Regions from separate parts of the Streptomyces sp. NPDC005805 genome, predicted to be linked through region 1. Evidence: riboswitches for the same ligand, from Rfam matches in the RefSeq annotation. Region 1 holds a riboswitch; each other region holds the start of a gene.
What was found. Region 1 has a riboswitch for cobalamin ahead of ABZ457_RS27780 (cobalamin biosynthesis protein). Riboswitches for the same ligand answer to the same signal wherever they lie in the genome.
Positions count from the first base shown of each region.

Region 1 (5,658 bases):
CCGGCGTCCGCCCGTTCCGGGTCGGCGAGTGAGCCGAAGGGGCGCGCGGGTGCCGAAAGGGAGGGCGCGCGCAGGCGCCGAGGAACGAGGTGCCGAGCACGGCCGACCGTCGGGACCCGCTGAAAGCGTCCCGGAGGCGAACCGAGCCCTCAAAAGAAGGGGCCCCGGAGGCGAACCGAGCCCCTAAAACAACGGCACCAGGAAGCGGCGGAGGGCCTCTTCGTAGGCGTGCGGGTCCGCGTTCCACATGGCGGTGTGCGGGGCGCCGGTCACCGTGTGGAGGGTGACGAGGTCGGGGCGGGCCGCGGCGAGGAGTTGGGAGGGCTCCCAGGGGGCGAGGGTGTCGTCCGGGCCGTGGAAGATCAGGGTCGGCACCCGGAGCGCGTCCGGGTCGGCGGCTTCCGCGAGCCGGTCGGCGTGCGGCCCGGTGCGGCCCTGGGCGGCGCGGACGGCGAGCGGGAGGAGGAGGGCCGGGGTGCCGTGCGCGGTGGCGAGGGCGCGCACGGTGGTGTCCCAGTCGAGGACCGGGGAGTCGAGGACGAGCCCGGCGACGCGGTCCCGCAGGCCGGAGCCGGCGGCCGCGTGGAGGGCCATGGCCGCGCCGCTGCCCCAGCCGTGGAGGACGACCCGTTCGGCGCCGTGGCGGACGGCGTGGCGGATGGCGGCGTCCAGGTCGCGCCATTCGGAGTCGCCGAGGCGGCTGAGGCCGTCCGGGGGGCGGGGTGCGCCGTGGTCGCCCCGGTAGGCGAGGTTGAGCACGGGGAGGCGGAGGGTGTGCAGGAGGGGCAGGACGTTCAGGGGGTGTTCCCGGGTGGCGCCGAGGCCGTGCACGGTGATGACCCAGGTGGAGCGGTGGCCGGGGACGAACCACGCGGGCAGGGCGCCGAGTTCGCCGGGGACGCGGACGTCGTGGTACGGGATGCCGAGCGCGGTCGCCGGGTCGCCGCTGTGGACCTGGGGGGTGAAGCGGACCCGGGCGCCGCTGTCGAGTCCGCCGCCGGTGACCCGTTCCAGGCGGCGGACGACGGTGTCGGCGGAGGCGGCGGCGCCGTCGAGGACGGGGCCGACCACGGCCCGGAGGCCGGAGCCGGCGAGGCCGTAGCGGCCGCGCCGCAGGGAGGCGAGGCTGCGGGTGAGGGTCACGGTGGTGGTGGCCGTCTGGTGGACGGTGAGCCGTGGTTCGCCGGGCAGGGGCCGTTTGGCGGGCACCTTGAGGGCGGCGGAGCTCGCGTAGCGGCCGGCAGCGACCGTGGCCGCGCCGACGCCGAACAGTGAGGAGACGGCCGCTGCCGTCGCTGTAGCCGGGCGCACCCGTCCAGTGTCCGCGGGCCGGGGGGCGGCTGCCAGTGGGCCGCGGCACCGGGGTGGCCGTCCCCTTCGCCGCAGCGCCCCGCCCCGTCAGCCCTTCTCTCCGCCGCCCGGCTGCCCGTAGCCGCGGAAGCGTTCCGCCGCCTCGGTGAGCTGGGCGGCGGAGAGGAGGGCGGGGGTGTGCCCGGGGACGGCGGCCGCGGTGAGCCAGAGGCGGCACATCCACTCCAGCTGGGCGGTGCGGTCGTACGCCTGGTCGAGGGTGTCGCCGTAGGCGACGGTGCCGTGGTTGCCGAGGAGGCAGGCGGTGCGGTCGCGCAGGGCGTCCGTCATGTTCCGGGCGAGGGCCTCGGTACCGTAGAGGGCGTAGGGCGCCACCCGGACCGGGCCGCCGAGGGCCGCCGCCATGTAGTGGACGGGCGGCAGTTCGGGGACGAGGACGGAGACGGCCGTCGCGTGGACGGCGTGGGTGTGGACCACCGCGCGGGCGTCCGTGCCGGTGTACACGGCCAGGTGGAGCGGGAGTTCGCTCGTGGGGGCCAGTTCGCCGAGGACCTGCCGGCCGGTGAGGTCGGTGGCGACGGTGTCGCCGGGCCCGAGCCGGTCGTAGGGGACCCCGCTGGGAGTGACGAGCACGAGGTCGCCGACGCGGACGGAGACGTTCCCGGAGGTGCCGACGACGAGTCCTTCGGCGGCGGTTCTGCGGGCGGTGGCGACGAGTTCGGCCCATGCGCCGGCGAGGGCGTCCCGCTCTGTGTGATCGGTCATGCGCCGATCCTGTCAGCGGGGTCCCGAGGGGCCCAGGGGCCGGCGCCGTGCGGGTCCGGGGCGGCCCGCTGCGACAGAGGGTGTTCGAGTGACTGCCCACCGAGGTCACGATCGCGGATCCGGCACAAGCGGAACCTCTTGACCCCACTTGCGGACACCACAGCGCCCGGCCCAGTTCATCTTCCGTTCACCCAGGTTGCCTACGGTCCACACGTCAATGACGTCAAACGATTGCCTGGGTAAATGGAACACATCACCTTGCTGCTCGCGATTGTGATCGTGACAGCTCTCGTGTTCGATTTCACGAACGGTTTCCACGACACCGCCAACGCGATGGCGACGACCATCTCGACCGGCGCGATGAAGCCCAAGACCGCGGTGGCCATGTCCGCCGTTCTGAACCTCGTCGGCGCGTTCCTGTCGGTGGAGGTCGCCAAGACGATCTCCAGCGGTCTGGTCGACGAATCAGGCATCTCCCCTGAAGTCATCTTCGCGGCGCTCGTCGGCGCCATCCTCTGGAACCTGCTGACCTGGCTCGTGGGTCTGCCGTCCAGCTCCTCCCACGCCCTGATGGGCGGCCTGATCGGCGCCACCGTCGCCTCGGTCGGCTTCTCCGCCGTCAACGGCGGCGTGGTGGTCACCAAGGTGCTGATCCCGGCCATCGCCGCGCCCCTCGTCGCCGGCATCGGCGCGATGATCGCCGCCCGGCTGACGTACAAGATCGGCAAGAACACCGACCAGAAGGCCACGGCCAAGGGCTACCGCGCCGGCCAGATCGCCTCCGCCGGCCTGGTCTCCCTGGCGCACGGCACCAACGACGCCCAGAAGACGATGGGCATCATCACCCTGGCCCTGGTCGCCGGGAACGTGCTCGCGCCGGGCTCCAACCCCCCGATGTGGGTCATCGTCTCCGCCGGTGTCGCGATCGCCCTCGGTACCTACCTCGGTGGCTGGCGCATCATCCGCACCATGGGCAAGGGCCTCACCGACCTCCAGCCGCAGCAGGGCTTCGCCGCCCAGACCAGCGCCGCGAGCGTCATCCTGGCCTCCTCCAACCTGGGCTTCTCCCTCTCCACCACGCACTCCTGCTCCGGCGCGGTGATGGGCGCGGGCCTCGGCCGCAAGGGCGGTGTGGTCCGCTGGTCGACCGCGACCCGGATGTTCGTCGCCTGGGGTCTGACCCTGCCGGCCGCCGGTCTGGTCGCCGCCCTCTCCGAGTTCGTCACCAAGCAGGGTGACTGGGGCGTCGCCGTCGTCGCGGTCTTCCTCGTCGCCTCCTCGCTGGCGATCTGGATCGTCTCCCGCCGCCAGGTGGTCGACCACACCAACGTCAATGACACCGAGGCCCCCGGCGCCGAGGGCGCGGAGGGTTCCGAGGAGCCCGCGGGCGTCGTCACCACCGCCATCGCGGCCGTCACCCCGCCGCCGGCCGGTGAGCTCAGGACCACCGTCCCGGCCCCCGCCGAGACCGAGCCGGCCCGACCGGCCGCGGTGTAAGGAAGCAGCAACATGAAGATCGACTGGGTAGCCCTCGGCTCCGTTTTCGGCGTGAGCCTCGTCGCCACCGTGGCCCTGGTGGGCCTGTTCACCCTCGGCATCATCGGCCTCACCAAGGGCGAGGCCGCCACGCGGTCCGGCGGCAGCGCCGTGATGGCCCGCACGGGTGCGTACGCCTGCTTCGCGCTCTGCGCGGTGGCCGTCGCGTACGGGATCTTTCTGATCGTCGACTGATCCGTCCGCCGACCGATCCGTCACCGGCACGGGCCGGGTACCGCCACTGGGCGGTGCCCGGCCCGCCGTCGTGTCCGTGGGCCCGCCCGCGTGGGGGCGCCGCGCGAGCCATCGGGGTGGCCCTCGTGTGGGCCTCGGCACACTGTCCCGCCGCAGGTCAAGGGTGAGTTGACGGGCGTGGGCGGGCGTGGTGGACTGCCGGGGCCATACGGCGGCAGAAGAGGAAGTCCGGTGAGAATCCGGCGCGGTCCCGCCACTGTCACCCGGAGTCCGGGGAGCCAGGAACTCTTGCCGCCGTTCACGTCGAACCAGGGCGCGGACCCTGAGTGAGGACTCTGCGTCATGCCTGGCCGCGGCCCTGCCCTGCCGTCCGGACCCCCTCCCCGGGGCGCCGACCGCACGCGCGGCGGCCGGATCTTCGCCTGCGGCGCCGCCGCGGGGCTCCTCGGGGACCTGCTCGTCGGTGATCCGCGCACCGGGCACCCGGTGGCCGCGTTCGGACGGGCGGCCGCCGCCGTCGAGGGCGTGCTGTGGCGCGACGACCGCGCCCGGGGCGCCCTGCACACGCTGGTGTGCGCCGGGGGCGCGACCGCCGCCGGGCTGCTCGCCGCGCGCGCCGTGCGCCGCTCCCCCGCCGCCGCCACCGCCCTGACCGCGGCCGCCACCTGGGCCGTCGTCGGCGGGACCACCCTGGGCCGGGAGGCCCGCGCCGTCCGGGCCGCGCTGGAGGCCGGGGACGTCGAGGCGGCGCGGGCGCGGCTGCCGCATCTGTGCGGGCGGGACCCGCAGGCGCTGGACGCGGACGGGATCGCGCGCGCCGTCGTGGAGTCCGTCGCCGAGAACACCTCGGACGCGGTCGTCGGCGCCCTGGTGTGGGGCGCGGTCGCCGGTGTGCCCGGGCTGCTGGGATTCCGCGCGGTCAACACCCTGGACGCGATGGTCGGGCACCGCTCGCCACGCCATCTGCGCTACGGCTGGGCCTCGGCCCGGCTGGACGATGTGGCGGGCTGGCCGGGTGCCCGGCTGACCGCCGTGCTCGCCGCCCTCGCCGGTCCCGATCCGCGGGGCGCGGTGCGCGCCTGGCGGGCCGACGCGGCCGGGCACCCGAGCCCCAACGCGGGCCCGGTGGAGGCGTCGTTCGCGGGGGCGCTCGGCGTACGGCTGGGCGGGACGCTGGCGTACGGGGGGCGGGTCGAGCACCGGCCGGTGCTCAACGGGGGCGGCCGGGCGGTGGAGTCGGCGGACATCGAGCGGGCGGTGCGGCTGTCGCGCCGGGTGGGCACGCTCTCGCTGGTGGTGTGCGCGGGCGCGCGGCTGGCGGCGGGGGCGCTCGGCAGGGGCCGGGCGGCGACAGGCAGGGGGAGGCCGGCATGAGCGGTGGGGGGCTGCTGGTCGCGGGGACGACCTCGGACGCCGGGAAGAGCGTGGTGACCGCCGGGATCTGCCGGTGGCTGGTCCGGCAGGGCGTGAAGGTGGCCCCGTTCAAGGGCCAGAACATGTCGCTGAACTCCTTCGTGACGCGGGAGGGTGCGGAGATCGGGCGGGCGCAGGCGATGCAGGCGCAGGCCGCCCGCGTCGAGCCGACCGCGCAGATGAACCCGGTACTGCTCAAGCCGGGCGGCGACCGGTCCAGCCAGGTCGTGCTGCTGGGCCGCCCGATCGGCGAGATGAGCGCCCGCGGCTACCACGGCAACCGCCAACGCGACCTGTTCGAACCGGTGATGGCCTGCCTGGAGGAGCTGCGGAGCACGTACGACGCGGTGATCTGCGAGGGCGCCGGCAGTCCGGCGGAGATCAATCTGCGGCGGACGGACATCGTCAACATGGGGGTCGCCCGGGCGGCCCGGCTGC
Region 1 covers NZ_JBEXXN010000072.1:9,829-15,486, reverse strand. Annotated here, with positions in the region: gene ABZ457_RS27800 (alpha/beta hydrolase) at 184-1,311, opposite strand; gene ABZ457_RS27795 (class II aldolase/adducin family protein) at 1,399-2,076, opposite strand; gene ABZ457_RS27790 (inorganic phosphate transporter) at 2,320-3,573, shown strand; gene ABZ457_RS27785 (hypothetical protein) at 3,586-3,807, shown strand; cobalamin riboswitch at 3,990-4,118, shown strand; gene ABZ457_RS27780 (cobalamin biosynthesis protein) at 4,150-5,181, shown strand; gene ABZ457_RS27775 (cobyric acid synthase) at 5,178-5,658, shown strand, end outside.

Region 2 (5,658 bases), on a different contig from region 1:
CACCTTCATGAAGATCGGCACCATCGTGCTGCTCGCGGTGGGCGTGATCGTCGCGACGCCGGTGCTGAAGATGCCGTCGATCACCGACTTCGCGAGCAACGGGCAGGGGCCGGTCTTCTCCGGGTCGCTGTTCCCGTTCGTCTTCATCACCATCGCCTGCGGCGCGCTCTCCGGCTTCCACTCCCTGGTCTCCTCGGGCACCACCCCGAAGATGATCCAGAAGGAGACCCAGGTCCGGATGATCGGCTACGGCGCGATGCTGACGGAGTCCTTCGTCGCCATCATGGCCATGATCTGCGCGAGCATCCTGGACCCGGGGCTCTACTTCGCGATCAACTCCCCCGCCGGTGTCATCGGCACCACGGTGGACTCCGCCTCCCAGGCCGTCGCCAACTTCGGCTTCACCGTCTCACCGGATCTGCTGGCGCAGGCCGCCAAGGACGTCGAGGAGGCGAGCCTGCTCTCCCGCACGGGTGGCGCGCCGACCTTCGCACTCGGTATGTCGGAGATCTTCGCCGCGGTGATCGGCGGCGCGGGCATGAAGGCGTTCTGGTACCACTTCGCGATCATGTTCGAAGCCCTGTTCATCCTCACCACGGTCGACGCGGGCACCCGGGTGGGCCGGTTCATGCTCCAGGACATGCTGGGCAACGTCTACAAGCCGATGAAGCAGGTGAGCTGGAAGCCCGGCGTCTGGTTCGCCAGCGCGGTGGTGGTCGGCGGCTGGGGCTACTTCCTCTGGGTCGGCGTCCACGACCCGCTCGGCGGCATCAACCAGCTCTTCCCGCTGTTCGGCATCGCCAACCAGCTGCTGGCGGCGGTCGCCCTCGCGGTCTGCACCACCCTGCTGGTCAAGTCCGGCCGTCTGAAGTGGGCGTGGGTGACGGCGGTGCCGCTCGCCTGGGACGCGACGGTCACCCTCACCGCGAGCTGGCAGAAGATCTTCTCCAGCGACCCGAAGGTGGGCTTCTTCGCCCAGCGCGACAAGTACCAGGCCGGCATCGACTCCGGCGAGGTGCTCGCCCCGGCGAAGTCGATGGACGACATGCACACCATCGTCACCAACTCGACCGTGGACGGGGTGCTCTGCGCGCTGTTCGCCGTGCTCATCCTGATCGTGCTGGCCGACGCGGGCCGGGTCTGCTGGAAGGCCATCAGCGACCCGGACGGGGTGCGCCTCGCCGAGACCCCGTACGTCAAGTCGAAGATCGTCGCGCCGGACGGGCTGTTCCCGACCGCCGAGGAGAAGGCCGAACTGGCCGCGGTGGGCGCGGGCGTGCCGGCCCCCGCAAGCTCCTCGGAGAACGAGACCACCGGAAGCGGCCGGCCGTGACGGCCGCGGCGGGCACGAGCACGGACACCCGGGGCCGGCTGCGGCGCGCGGTGGCCTGGATCCGCTGGTACGTGCGCGAGGTGTCGGGCGAGACGGTCTACGACCGCTATGTCGCCCACACCCGCGCCCACGACCCCGCGGCCCCCGTGCTGTCCCGCCGCGCCTTCGAACGCGCCCGCATGGACGAACGCGAGGCGGACCCCCGCAACGGCTTCCGCTGCTGCTGACCTCCGCGCACCCGATCACGCCGAAGGGCCGCCGCTCCACCGGGGAGCGGCGGCCCTTCGCCGTCGGGTAGTGCACCCAGTCCTTGAGCTGCTCGGTGGCCAGGGTGATGTCCACCGGCGCGGGCAGTTCGAGGTCCTTGCCGAACGGCACCGTGCGGGCGTTCTCGTACCGCACGCCGTCGGGCCGGCTGTACACCGTGACCTCGCAGCTGTCGCGGTCGATCAGCAGGAAGAGCGGGATGCCGGTCTGGGCGTAGGCACGGGGCTTCTCCACCCGGTCGCGTCCGTCGGTGTCCGAGTCGTACATGGTGACCTCGACGACCATCAGCACCTGGTCCGGGTCCGCCCACTCGCCCTGACCGACGAAGGCTTCACTCGGCGCCAGGGAGCCGTCCGGGGTGCGGGCGGTCGGTGGTCACGGTCATGGACCCTCCCCTCAAGGGCCACGATAGCGGCGCCGGGTACCCTCCGCGGGGTCGTTCACGGGGCGGGCGGGGCCGTTCGTTTCCCGTCGCTCCCGACACGGAGACACAACATGTGGGGGGTGAGCCATCGAGCCGCCCCCACATGTATGCTCGTCTCGCTGTCGACGCAGGGGAATCCGGTGCGAATCCGGGACTGTCCCGCAACGGTGAGCGGTGTGCTGTGCGCTGCCCGCGAGTCCGAAGACCTGCCGACGGTCGCCCGGTCGACCGACCCGGGCGCCAGACGTCCGGGCCTCGCGGTTGGGCCGGTGGACGCCGTGCACGCGTGTGCCCGTTTCCGTGGGCCCGTGCGCGCGGCCGCCCCCTCCCGCCGGCCCCGAGCCGAGCGAGGGAGAGCACCACTGTGACCATCGCGCCCGCCGATCCGGTTTCAGCCGTCCAGCACGACGGCCCCGGTACCGCACTGCTGCGGACCCTGACCGAACTGACGGCCGACCTGCCCGACACCGACCCCGGCCGGGTCGCCGCCGCCGCCCTGCGCGGCCGGCACGCCGGGTCGGACGAGGCGGAGTTGCGCTCCCTCGCCACCGACGCGGCCGCCGGGCTGATCTCCGAGGACCCCGCGTACTCCCGGCTGGCGGCCCGCCTGCTCACGATCACCATCGCCCAGGAGGCCGCGGGTGAGGGCGCCGTGTCGTTCTCCGCCTCCGTCGCCGTGGGCCACCGCGAGGGCCTGATCGCCGACCGGACCGCCGCGTTCACCACCGCGCACGCCACCCGGCTCGACGCGCTGATCGACACCGAGGCCGACGACCGCTTCGGCTACTTCGGTCTGCGCACCCTCTACAGCCGCTACCTGCTGCGCCACCCGATCACCCGGAACGTGATCGAGACCCCCCAGCACTTCATGCTCCGCGTCGCCGCCGGCCTCGCCGAGGACGAGTCGGTGCGGGCCCTGGAGGAAGTGGCCTCGCTCTACCGCCTGATGAGCCGGCTCGACTACCTCCCCTCCTCCCCCACCCTCTTCAACTCCGGCACCCGGCACCCGCAGATGTCCTCCTGCTATCTGCTGGACTCCCCGCTGGACGAGCTGGACTCCATCTACGACCGCTACCACCAGGTCGCGCGGCTGTCGAAGCACGCGGGCGGCATCGGTCTGTCGTACTCCCGCATCCGCGCCCGCGGTTCGCTCATCCGGGGCACCAACGGCCACTCCAACGGCATCGTCCCGTTCCTGAAGACCCTGGACGCCTCGGTCGCCGCCGTGAACCAGGGCGGCCGACGCAAGGGCGCGGCCGCGATCTACCTGGAGACCTGGCACGCGGACATCGAGGAGTTCCTGGAGCTCCGCGACAACACCGGCGAGGACGCCCGCCGCACCCACAACCTCAACCTCGCGCACTGGATCCCGGACGAGTTCATGCGCCGGGTCGAGGCGGACGCCGACTGGTCGCTGTTCTCCCCCGCCGACACGCCCGAGCTGGTCGACCTGTGGGGCGCCGAGTTCGACGCCGCCTACCGCAAGGCCGAGGCCGCGGGCCTGGCCCGCAAGACCCTCCCGGCCCGGGAGCTGTACGGCCGTATGATGCGCACCCTCGCGCAGACCGGCAACGGCTGGATGACCTTCAAGGACGCCTCCAACCGCACCGCCAACCAGACCGCCGAGCCCGGCCGCGTCGTCCACTCCTCGAACCTCTGCACGGAGATCCTGGAGGTCACCAACGACGGCGAGACCGCCGTGTGCAACCTCGGTTCGGTGAACCTGGGCGCGTTCGTGGACACCGCCACCGGTGACATCGACTGGGAGCGCCTGGACGAGACCGTGCGCACCGCGGTGACCTTCCTGGACCGCGTGGTGGACATCAACTTCTACCCGACCGAGCAGGCGGGCCGCTCCAACTCCCGCTGGCGGCCGGTGGGTCTGGGCGCCATGGGCCTCCAGGACGTCTTCTTCAAGCTGCGCCTGCCGTTCGACTCGGCCGAGGCGAAGGCCCTCTCCACGAAGATCGCCGAGCGGATCATGCTCGCCGCGTACGAGGCGTCCTGCGACCTCGCCGAGCGCAACGGCGCGCTGCCCGCCTGGGCCGAGACCCGCACCGCCCGCGGTGTGCTGCACCCGGACCACTACGACGCGGAGCTGACCTGGCCCGAGCGCTGGGCGGCGCTGCGCACGCGGATCGCGGCGACCGGTATGCGCAACTCGCTGCTGCTGGCCATCGCGCCGACCGCGACGATCGCCTCCATCGCCGGTGTCTACGAGTGCATCGAGCCGCAGGTCTCCAACCTGTTCAAGCGCGAGACCCTCTCCGGCGAGTTCCTCCAGGTCAACTCCTACCTGGTGCAGGACCTGAAGAAGCTCGGCGTGTGGGACGCGCAGACCCGCGAGGCGCTGCGCGACTCCAACGGCTCGGTCCAGGGCTTCACCTGGGTCCCGGAGGACGTCCGCGCGCTGTACCGCACGGCGTGGGAGATCCCGCAGCGCGGTCTGATCGACATGGCGGCCGCCCGGACGCCGTTCCTGGACCAGAGCCAGTCGCTCAACCTGTTCCTGGAGACGCCGACCATCGGGAAGCTCTCCTCGATGTACGCGTACGCCTGGAAGCAGGGCCTGAAGACGACGTACTACCTGCGCTCCCGTCCGGCCACCCGGATCGCCCGCGCCGCGTCCGGCGCCCCGGCCGCCGCCCCGGTCCCGGTGCCCGTGCAGGCGACGCCGGAGGACGCCGTGGCCTGCTCCCTGGAGAACCCCGAGTCCTGCGAGGCGTGCCAGTAGGCACCCGACCGCCCCCCGGGGGTGTCCGGCCCCGAACCGCCGGACACCCCCTCCCGCACCACCCACCCGGAAGGACGGCGCGCCCGCGCCGGTACGCCATGACTGACCAGCAGAACCTGCTCGACCCCGGATTCGAGCTGACCCTCCGCCCGATGCGCTACCCCGACTTCTACGAGCGCTACCGGGACGCCATCAAGAACACCTGGACCGTGGAGGAGGTCGACCTCCACTCCGACGTGGCCGACCTCGCCAAGCTCACGCCCGCCGAGCAGCACCTCATCGGCCGGCTGGTCGCCTTCTTCGCCACCGGCGACTCGATCGTGGCCAACAACCTGGTCCTCACGCTCTACAAGCACATCAACTCCCCGGAGGCGCGCCTGTACCTGTCGCGCCAGCTCTTCGAGGAGGCCGTGCACGTCCAGTTCTATCTGACGCTGCTGGACACCTATCTGCCCGACCACGAGGACCGCAACGCGGCCTTCGCGGCGGTGGAGAACATCCCCTCCATCCGTGAGAAGGCGCAGTTCTGCTTCAAGTGGATGGACTCGGTCGAGAAGATCGACCGGCTGGAGACCAAGGCGGACCGCCGCCGCTTCCTGCTGAACCTGATCTGCTTCGCCGCCTGCATCGAGGGCCTGTTCTTCTACGGCGCCTTCGCCTACGTCTACTGGTTCCGCTCGCGCGGTCTGCTGCACGGCCTGGCCACCGGCACCAACTGGGTGTTCCGGGACGAGACGATGCACATGAACTTCGCCTTCGAGGTCGTGGACACCGTCCGCAAGGAGGAGCCGGAGCTCTTCGACGCGGAGCTGGAGCAGCAGGTCGTCGACATGCTGCGGGAGGCCGTCGAGGCGGAGCTCCAGTTCGGCCGTGACCTGTGCGGCGACGGTCTGCCGGGCA
Region 2 covers NZ_JBEXXN010000011.1:66,344-72,001, reverse strand. Annotated here, with positions in the region: gene ABZ457_RS08970 (carbon starvation CstA family protein) at 1-1,333, shown strand, start outside; gene ABZ457_RS08965 (YbdD/YjiX family protein) at 1,372-1,560, shown strand; partial or broken gene ABZ457_RS08960 (Uma2 family endonuclease) at 1,634-1,957, opposite strand; cobalamin riboswitch at 2,115-2,253, shown strand; gene ABZ457_RS08955 (ribonucleoside-diphosphate reductase subunit alpha) at 2,389-4,758, shown strand; gene ABZ457_RS08950 (ribonucleotide-diphosphate reductase subunit beta) at 4,857-5,658, shown strand, end outside.
Region 2: linked by a shared signal. The riboswitch ahead of ABZ457_RS08955 (ribonucleoside-diphosphate reductase subunit alpha) and the one ahead of ABZ457_RS27780 (cobalamin biosynthesis protein) in region 1 are both predicted to bind cobalamin.

Region 3 (5,658 bases), on a different contig from region 1:
CGCCGCGGGCATCCACTACGAGGACCAGCTCGCCTCCGAGAAGAAGTGCGGCCACCTCGGCGGCAAGGTCCTCGTGCCGACCTCGCAGCACATCCGCACCCTCAACGCGGCCCGCCTCGCCGCCGACATCGCCGATGTGCCCACCCTGATCGTGGCCCGCACCGACGCCCTCGCCGCCAACCTGATCACCAGCGACGTGGACGAGCGCGACGCGCGGTTCGTCACCGGCGAGCGCACCTCCGAGGGCTTCTACCGGGTCCGCGGCGGCATGGAGCCCGTCATCGCGCGCGGTCTCGCCTACGCGCCCTACGCCGACCTGATCTGGGTCGAGACCGGCACCCCGGACCTCGCGCAGGCCCGCGAGTTCGCCGAGGCGATCCACGCGCAGTACCCGGACCAGATGCTCGCCTACAACTGCTCGCCGTCCTTCAACTGGAAGGCCGCGCTGGACGACGACCAGATCGCCAAGTTCCAGCGTGAGCTGGGCGCGATGGGCTACCGCTTCCAGTTCATCACCCTGGCCGGCTTCCACTCCCTCAACCACGGCATGTTCGACCTGGCGCGCGGCTACGCGGAGCACGGCATGACCGCCTATGTCGACCTCCAGGAGCGCGAGTTCGCCGCGCAGGCGCAGGGCTTCACGGCCGTCCGCCACCAGCGGGAGGTCGGCACCGGCTACTTCGACCAGATCTCCACGGCCGTCAACCCGGCCTCCTCGACCACCGCGCTGACCGGCTCCACCGAGGAGGAGCAGTTCCACTGACCGACGCGTGACGGGCGCGTGACCGGCCGCCCGGCCGGTCCACCGCGCGGGAGGCGCCCGGCCCGGTCCGCCGACCCCGCCGACGCCCTCCCGGCGCCGTCCGGCGTCGCCGCGCCGCGCCGGACCGCAGATCCCCGGGGTGCCCGGCACCGTCCCGCCGGCACCCCGGGAACCGGACGACCGTCCGCCGCACGCTCCCCGGCACCGGGCCGGGCGGGCCGGCGGACCCGGCCCACGCCCCGACCCCCGACCCCCGACCGGGACGCCCTCGTACCGGATGCCCCCGGTTCCGGCCTCGTACCGGACGCCGAGCGTCCACCGTGGCCCGCGGCCCCGCCTCCCGGCGCGGCCCCCGTGCTCTTCCCCTCAGGAGTACCGCATGTCCACCAGCACCGTTCCCGCCCCCGTCCCCGCGCCCGAGCCCCTCGCCGCCGCGCCCGCCCCGCACGTCCAGGTGCTCGCCGCGCCCGGCGAGCGGCACGAGGAGATCCTCACGCCCGAGGCGCTGGACTTCGTGGGCGCCCTGGTCGGCGCGTTCGCCGAACGCCGCACCGAACTCCTCGGGGAGCGCCGGCGCCGGGCGTCCCGCCTCGCCTCCGGGTCGCCGTTCGAGTTCCCGATCGCGACCTCGGCCGTCCGCGCGGACGACTCCTGGCGGGTCGCGCCGCCCGCGCCCGGACTCACCGACCGCCGGGTGGAGATCACCGGGCCCCCCGAGCGCGGGATGGCGGTGCGCGCCCTCAACTCCGGCGCGCGGGTGTGGATGGCGGACTTCGAGGACGCCACCGCCCCGACCTGGGAGAACGTCATCGGCGGCCAGCTCGTCCTGCTGGACGCGATCGAGCGCCGCATCGACTTCACCAGCGCGGACGGCAAGGAGTACCGGCTGCGCACGGACGGGGACCTGGCCACCATCACGGTCCGGCCGCGCGGCTGGCACCTGACCGAGGACCACCTGCTGGTGGACGGGCGCCCGGCGCCCGCGTCCCTGGTCGACTTCGGCCTGTACTTCTTCCACTGCGCCCGGCGCCAGATCGCCGCCGGCCACGGCCCGTACTTCTACCTCCCCAAGCTGGAGAACCGCTATGAGGCCCGGCTCTGGAACGACGTGTTCGTCCTGGCGCAGGAACTCCTCGGCATCCCGCGCGGCACGGTCCGGGCCACCGTCCTCATCGAGACGATCACCGCGGCCGTGGAGATGGAGGAGATCCTCCACGAGCTGAGGGAGCACAGCGCCGGGCTCAACGCGGGCCGCTGGGACTACCTGTTCAGCCTGATCAAAACCTTCGGGCACCGCACCGACTTCCTGCTCCCCGACCGGGCGCAGATCACCATGACCGCGCCCTTCATGCGCGCGTACACCGAACTCCTGGTGCGCACCTGCCACCGGCGCGGCGCGCACGCGATCGGCGGGATGGCCGCCCAGGTCCCGAGCCGGGACCCGGAGGCGCACGAGGCCGCGCTCGCCAAGGTGCGCCTCGACAAGGAGCGGGAGGCCGAGGACGGCTTCGACGGCTCCTGGGTCGCCCACCCGGGCCTGGTCCCGCTCTGCCGGGAGGTGTTCGACGGCGTCCTCGGCGAGCGCCCGCACCAGCTCGACCGCACCCGCGACGACGTTGCCGTGACCCCGGCCGACCTGCTGGCGGTCCGCCGGATCAGCGCCCCGCCCACCCCGGAGGGCGTGCGCGGCAACATCGCCGTCGCGCTGCGCTACTTCGACGCCTGGCTGCGGGGCGCGGGCGCGGTCGCCCTGTACGGGCTGATGGAGGACGCGGCGACCGCCGAGATCGCCCGGGTCCAGATCTGGCAGTGGCTGCGGCACCGCGTCGTCGACCGGGAGACCGTGCTGCGGCTGCTGGACGAGGAGTGCGAGGCGCTGGGCCGCGAGTTCCCGTGGGCGGCGGTGGAGGAGGTCCGGGCGCTGTTCGAACGCACGGCGCTGGAGCGGGAGTTGCCGCCGTTCTTCACGCCGGACGCGTACGCGCGGCACCTGGTGCGTCACGCCGGGCACGCGGGCGGCGCGCGATGACCGGGGCGGGGGCCGCGGGCGGGGGCGCGTCCGGGGCGGGGGCCGGCGCCGCGTCCGGGGGCGCGTCGGGGGCGGGGGCCGGGCCCGGAACGGGGGGCGGGCCCGGGCCCGAGGCGGCGGCCATCCGGCGGGTCGGGGTGGTCGGCGGCGGGCAGATGGGCGTCGGCATCGCCGAGGTGTGCGCCCGGGCCGGACTGGACACCCTCGTCTGCGAGGCCGACGCGATGGCCGCCCGGGCCGCGCGGGAGCGGACCGCGATGTCCCTGGAGCGTGCGGTGCGGCGCGGCAAGCTGGACCGCCTCTCGGCCGAGGACGCCCTCGCCCGGACCGTGTTCACCGCCGACATGGACGCACTGGCGGACCGTCAGCTCGTGGTGGAGGCGGTGGTCGAGAACGCGGCGGCCAAGACCGAGGTCTTCGCCGCCCTCGACAAGATCGTGGCCGATCCGGAGGCGGTCCTCGCCACCAACACCTCGTCCATCCCCGTGATGCGCCTCGGGATGGCGACCGGCCGCGCGGACCGGGTGGTGGGGCTGCACTTCTTCAACCCCGTACCGGTGCTGCCGCTGGTCGAAGTGGTCACCTCGCTGCACACCTCGCCCGCCACGGCCGCCGCGGTGGAGGACTTCGCCACGCACACCCTGGGCAAGACGGTGGTGCGCGCGCAGGACCGGGCCGGTTTCGTGGTCAACGCGCTGCTGGTGCCGTACCTGCTGTCGGCGATCCGGATGGCCGAGTCCGGGTTCGCGACCGCGGCCGACGTGGACGCCGGGATGGAGCTGGGCTGCGCCCATCCGATGGGGCCGCTGAAACTCGCGGACCTGATCGGGCTCGACACGGTGGCCTCGATCGCGCAATCTCTGTACGACGAGTTCAAGGAGCCCCTGTACGCCCCTCCCCCGCTGCTCCAGCGGATGGTGGAGGCCGGCCTGCTGGGCCGCAAGAGCGGGCGGGGGTTCCACACCTACGACCGGGGGTGACCCCGGGACCTGCGACCGGGGGCGACCCCGGGCGGAAACGGCCGGGGTTGAGGGACCCCGGTGCGAGGCAGCCGGGACCTGAGGGGGTCCGTACGCTGCCGCTGTGGAGGCGGGCGCGGGGCGGTACGAGTGAGCCGCCCCGCGCCCGCCGTGCGTCCCACGCCCGCCGTGCGCGCCGCGCCCGTCGCCCGGCCCGCGGGAGGCCACCGCGTCCCACGCCCGCGTCCGCCACGTGGACGCCCTACCCCGCCGCGAGGCGGCGGCGTCTAGGCTGTTCCGTGCAGCTGGTTCGCCCCGTCAGCCAGGCGGGATGCGTCGCAAGAGGGAACCCGGTGGGAATCCGGGACTGCCCCGCAGCGGTGAGCGGGAACGAACGCCGTCACATGCACTGGGTCCCAGCGGGGGCCCGGGAAGCGACGGCCAGTAGGTGGCCTGACGTACGTCGTCAGGGCGTGCCCGCGAGTCCGAAGACCTGCCACTGCCCGTGCGCGACAGTCGCGCGCGGAGATCTCGGTGACCTCGCGGGTGGGTCGGCGGCAGCGGTGGCACGGTCGTCCGTGCGCCCGCTCCTTCGTGTACCCGTGGCGTGGCCGGGGTTGTTCACACAAACTCGCGAAGGAGAGTTCCGTGACACCGAAGTCCGCAGCCGCGGCAGCAGGCGCCACCGTCTACGGCTACCCCCGCCAGGGGCGGAACCGGGAACTGAAGAAGGCGATCGAGGGGTACTGGAAGGGCCGGGTCACGGCCGGGGCCCTGCACGAGACCGCCGCCGGTCTGCGCCGCACCCACTGGCAGCGGCTCGCCGCCGCCGGCGTCCACGAGGTCCCCACCGGTGACTTCTCCTTCTACGACCACGTCCTGGACACCTCCGTCATGGTCGGCGCGATCCCCGAGCGGCACCGCGCGGCCGTCGCCGCGGACGCCCTGGACGGCTACTTCGCCATGGCCCGCGGGACCCAGCAGGTCGCCCCGCTGGAAATGACCAAGTGGTTCGACACCAACTACCACTATCTGGTGCCCGAGTTGGGCCCGGACACCGTCTTCACGGCCGACTCGGCCAAGCAGGTCGCCGAGCTGACGGAAGCCCTGGCCCTGGGCCTCACGCCCCGCCCGGTGCTCGTCGGCCCCGTCACGTACCTGCTGCTCGCCAAGCCCGCCCCCGGGGTCGCCGCCGACTTCGACCCGCTGACCCTGCTGGACCGGCTGCTGCCGGTGTACGCGGAAGTCCTGGCCGACCTGCGGGCCGCCGGCGCCGAGTGGGTGCAGCTCGACGAGCCCGCCCTGGTGCAGGACCGCACCCCGGCCGAGCTGAACGCCGCCACCCGCGCCTACCGCGACCTCGGCGGGCTCGCGGACCGGCCGAAGCTGCTGGTCGCCTCCTACTTCGACCGGCTCGGCGACGCCCTCCCGGTCCTCGCCAAGGCCCCCGTCGACGGTCTCGCCCTGGACTTCACCGGGCCCGCCGCCGCCAACCTGGACGCCCTCGCCGCCGTCGGCGGACTGCCCGGCAAGCGGCTGGTCGCCGGTGTCGTGGACGGCCGCAACATCTGGATCAACGACCTGGAGAAGTCGCTGACCACCCTCGGCACCCTGCTCGGGCTGGCCGGCCGGGTCGACGTCTCGGCGTCCTGCTCCCTGCTGCACGTCCCGTTCGACGCGGCCGCCGAGCGGGACATCGACCCGCAGGTGCTGCGCTGGCTGGCCTTCGCCGAGCAGAAGACCGCCGAGATCGTCACCCTGGCCACCGGGCTGTCCCGCGGCACCGGCGCGATCGCCGCCGAACTCGCCGCCAACCGGGCCGACCTGGCCTCCCGCGCCGGCTCCCCCATCACCCGGGACCCGGCCGTGCGCGCCCGCGCCGCCGCGATCACCGACGCCGACGGCCG
Region 3 covers NZ_JBEXXN010000002.1:227,107-232,764, forward strand. Annotated here, with positions in the region: gene aceA (isocitrate lyase) at 1-763, shown strand, start outside; gene aceB (malate synthase A) at 1,143-2,792, shown strand; gene ABZ457_RS02640 (3-hydroxybutyryl-CoA dehydrogenase) at 2,789-3,772, shown strand; cobalamin riboswitch at 4,041-4,267, shown strand; partial or broken gene metE (5-methyltetrahydropteroyltriglutamate--homocysteine S-methyltransferase) at 4,400-5,658, shown strand, end outside.
Region 3: linked by a shared signal. The riboswitch ahead of metE (5-methyltetrahydropteroyltriglutamate--homocysteine S-methyltransferase) and the one ahead of ABZ457_RS27780 (cobalamin biosynthesis protein) in region 1 are both predicted to bind cobalamin.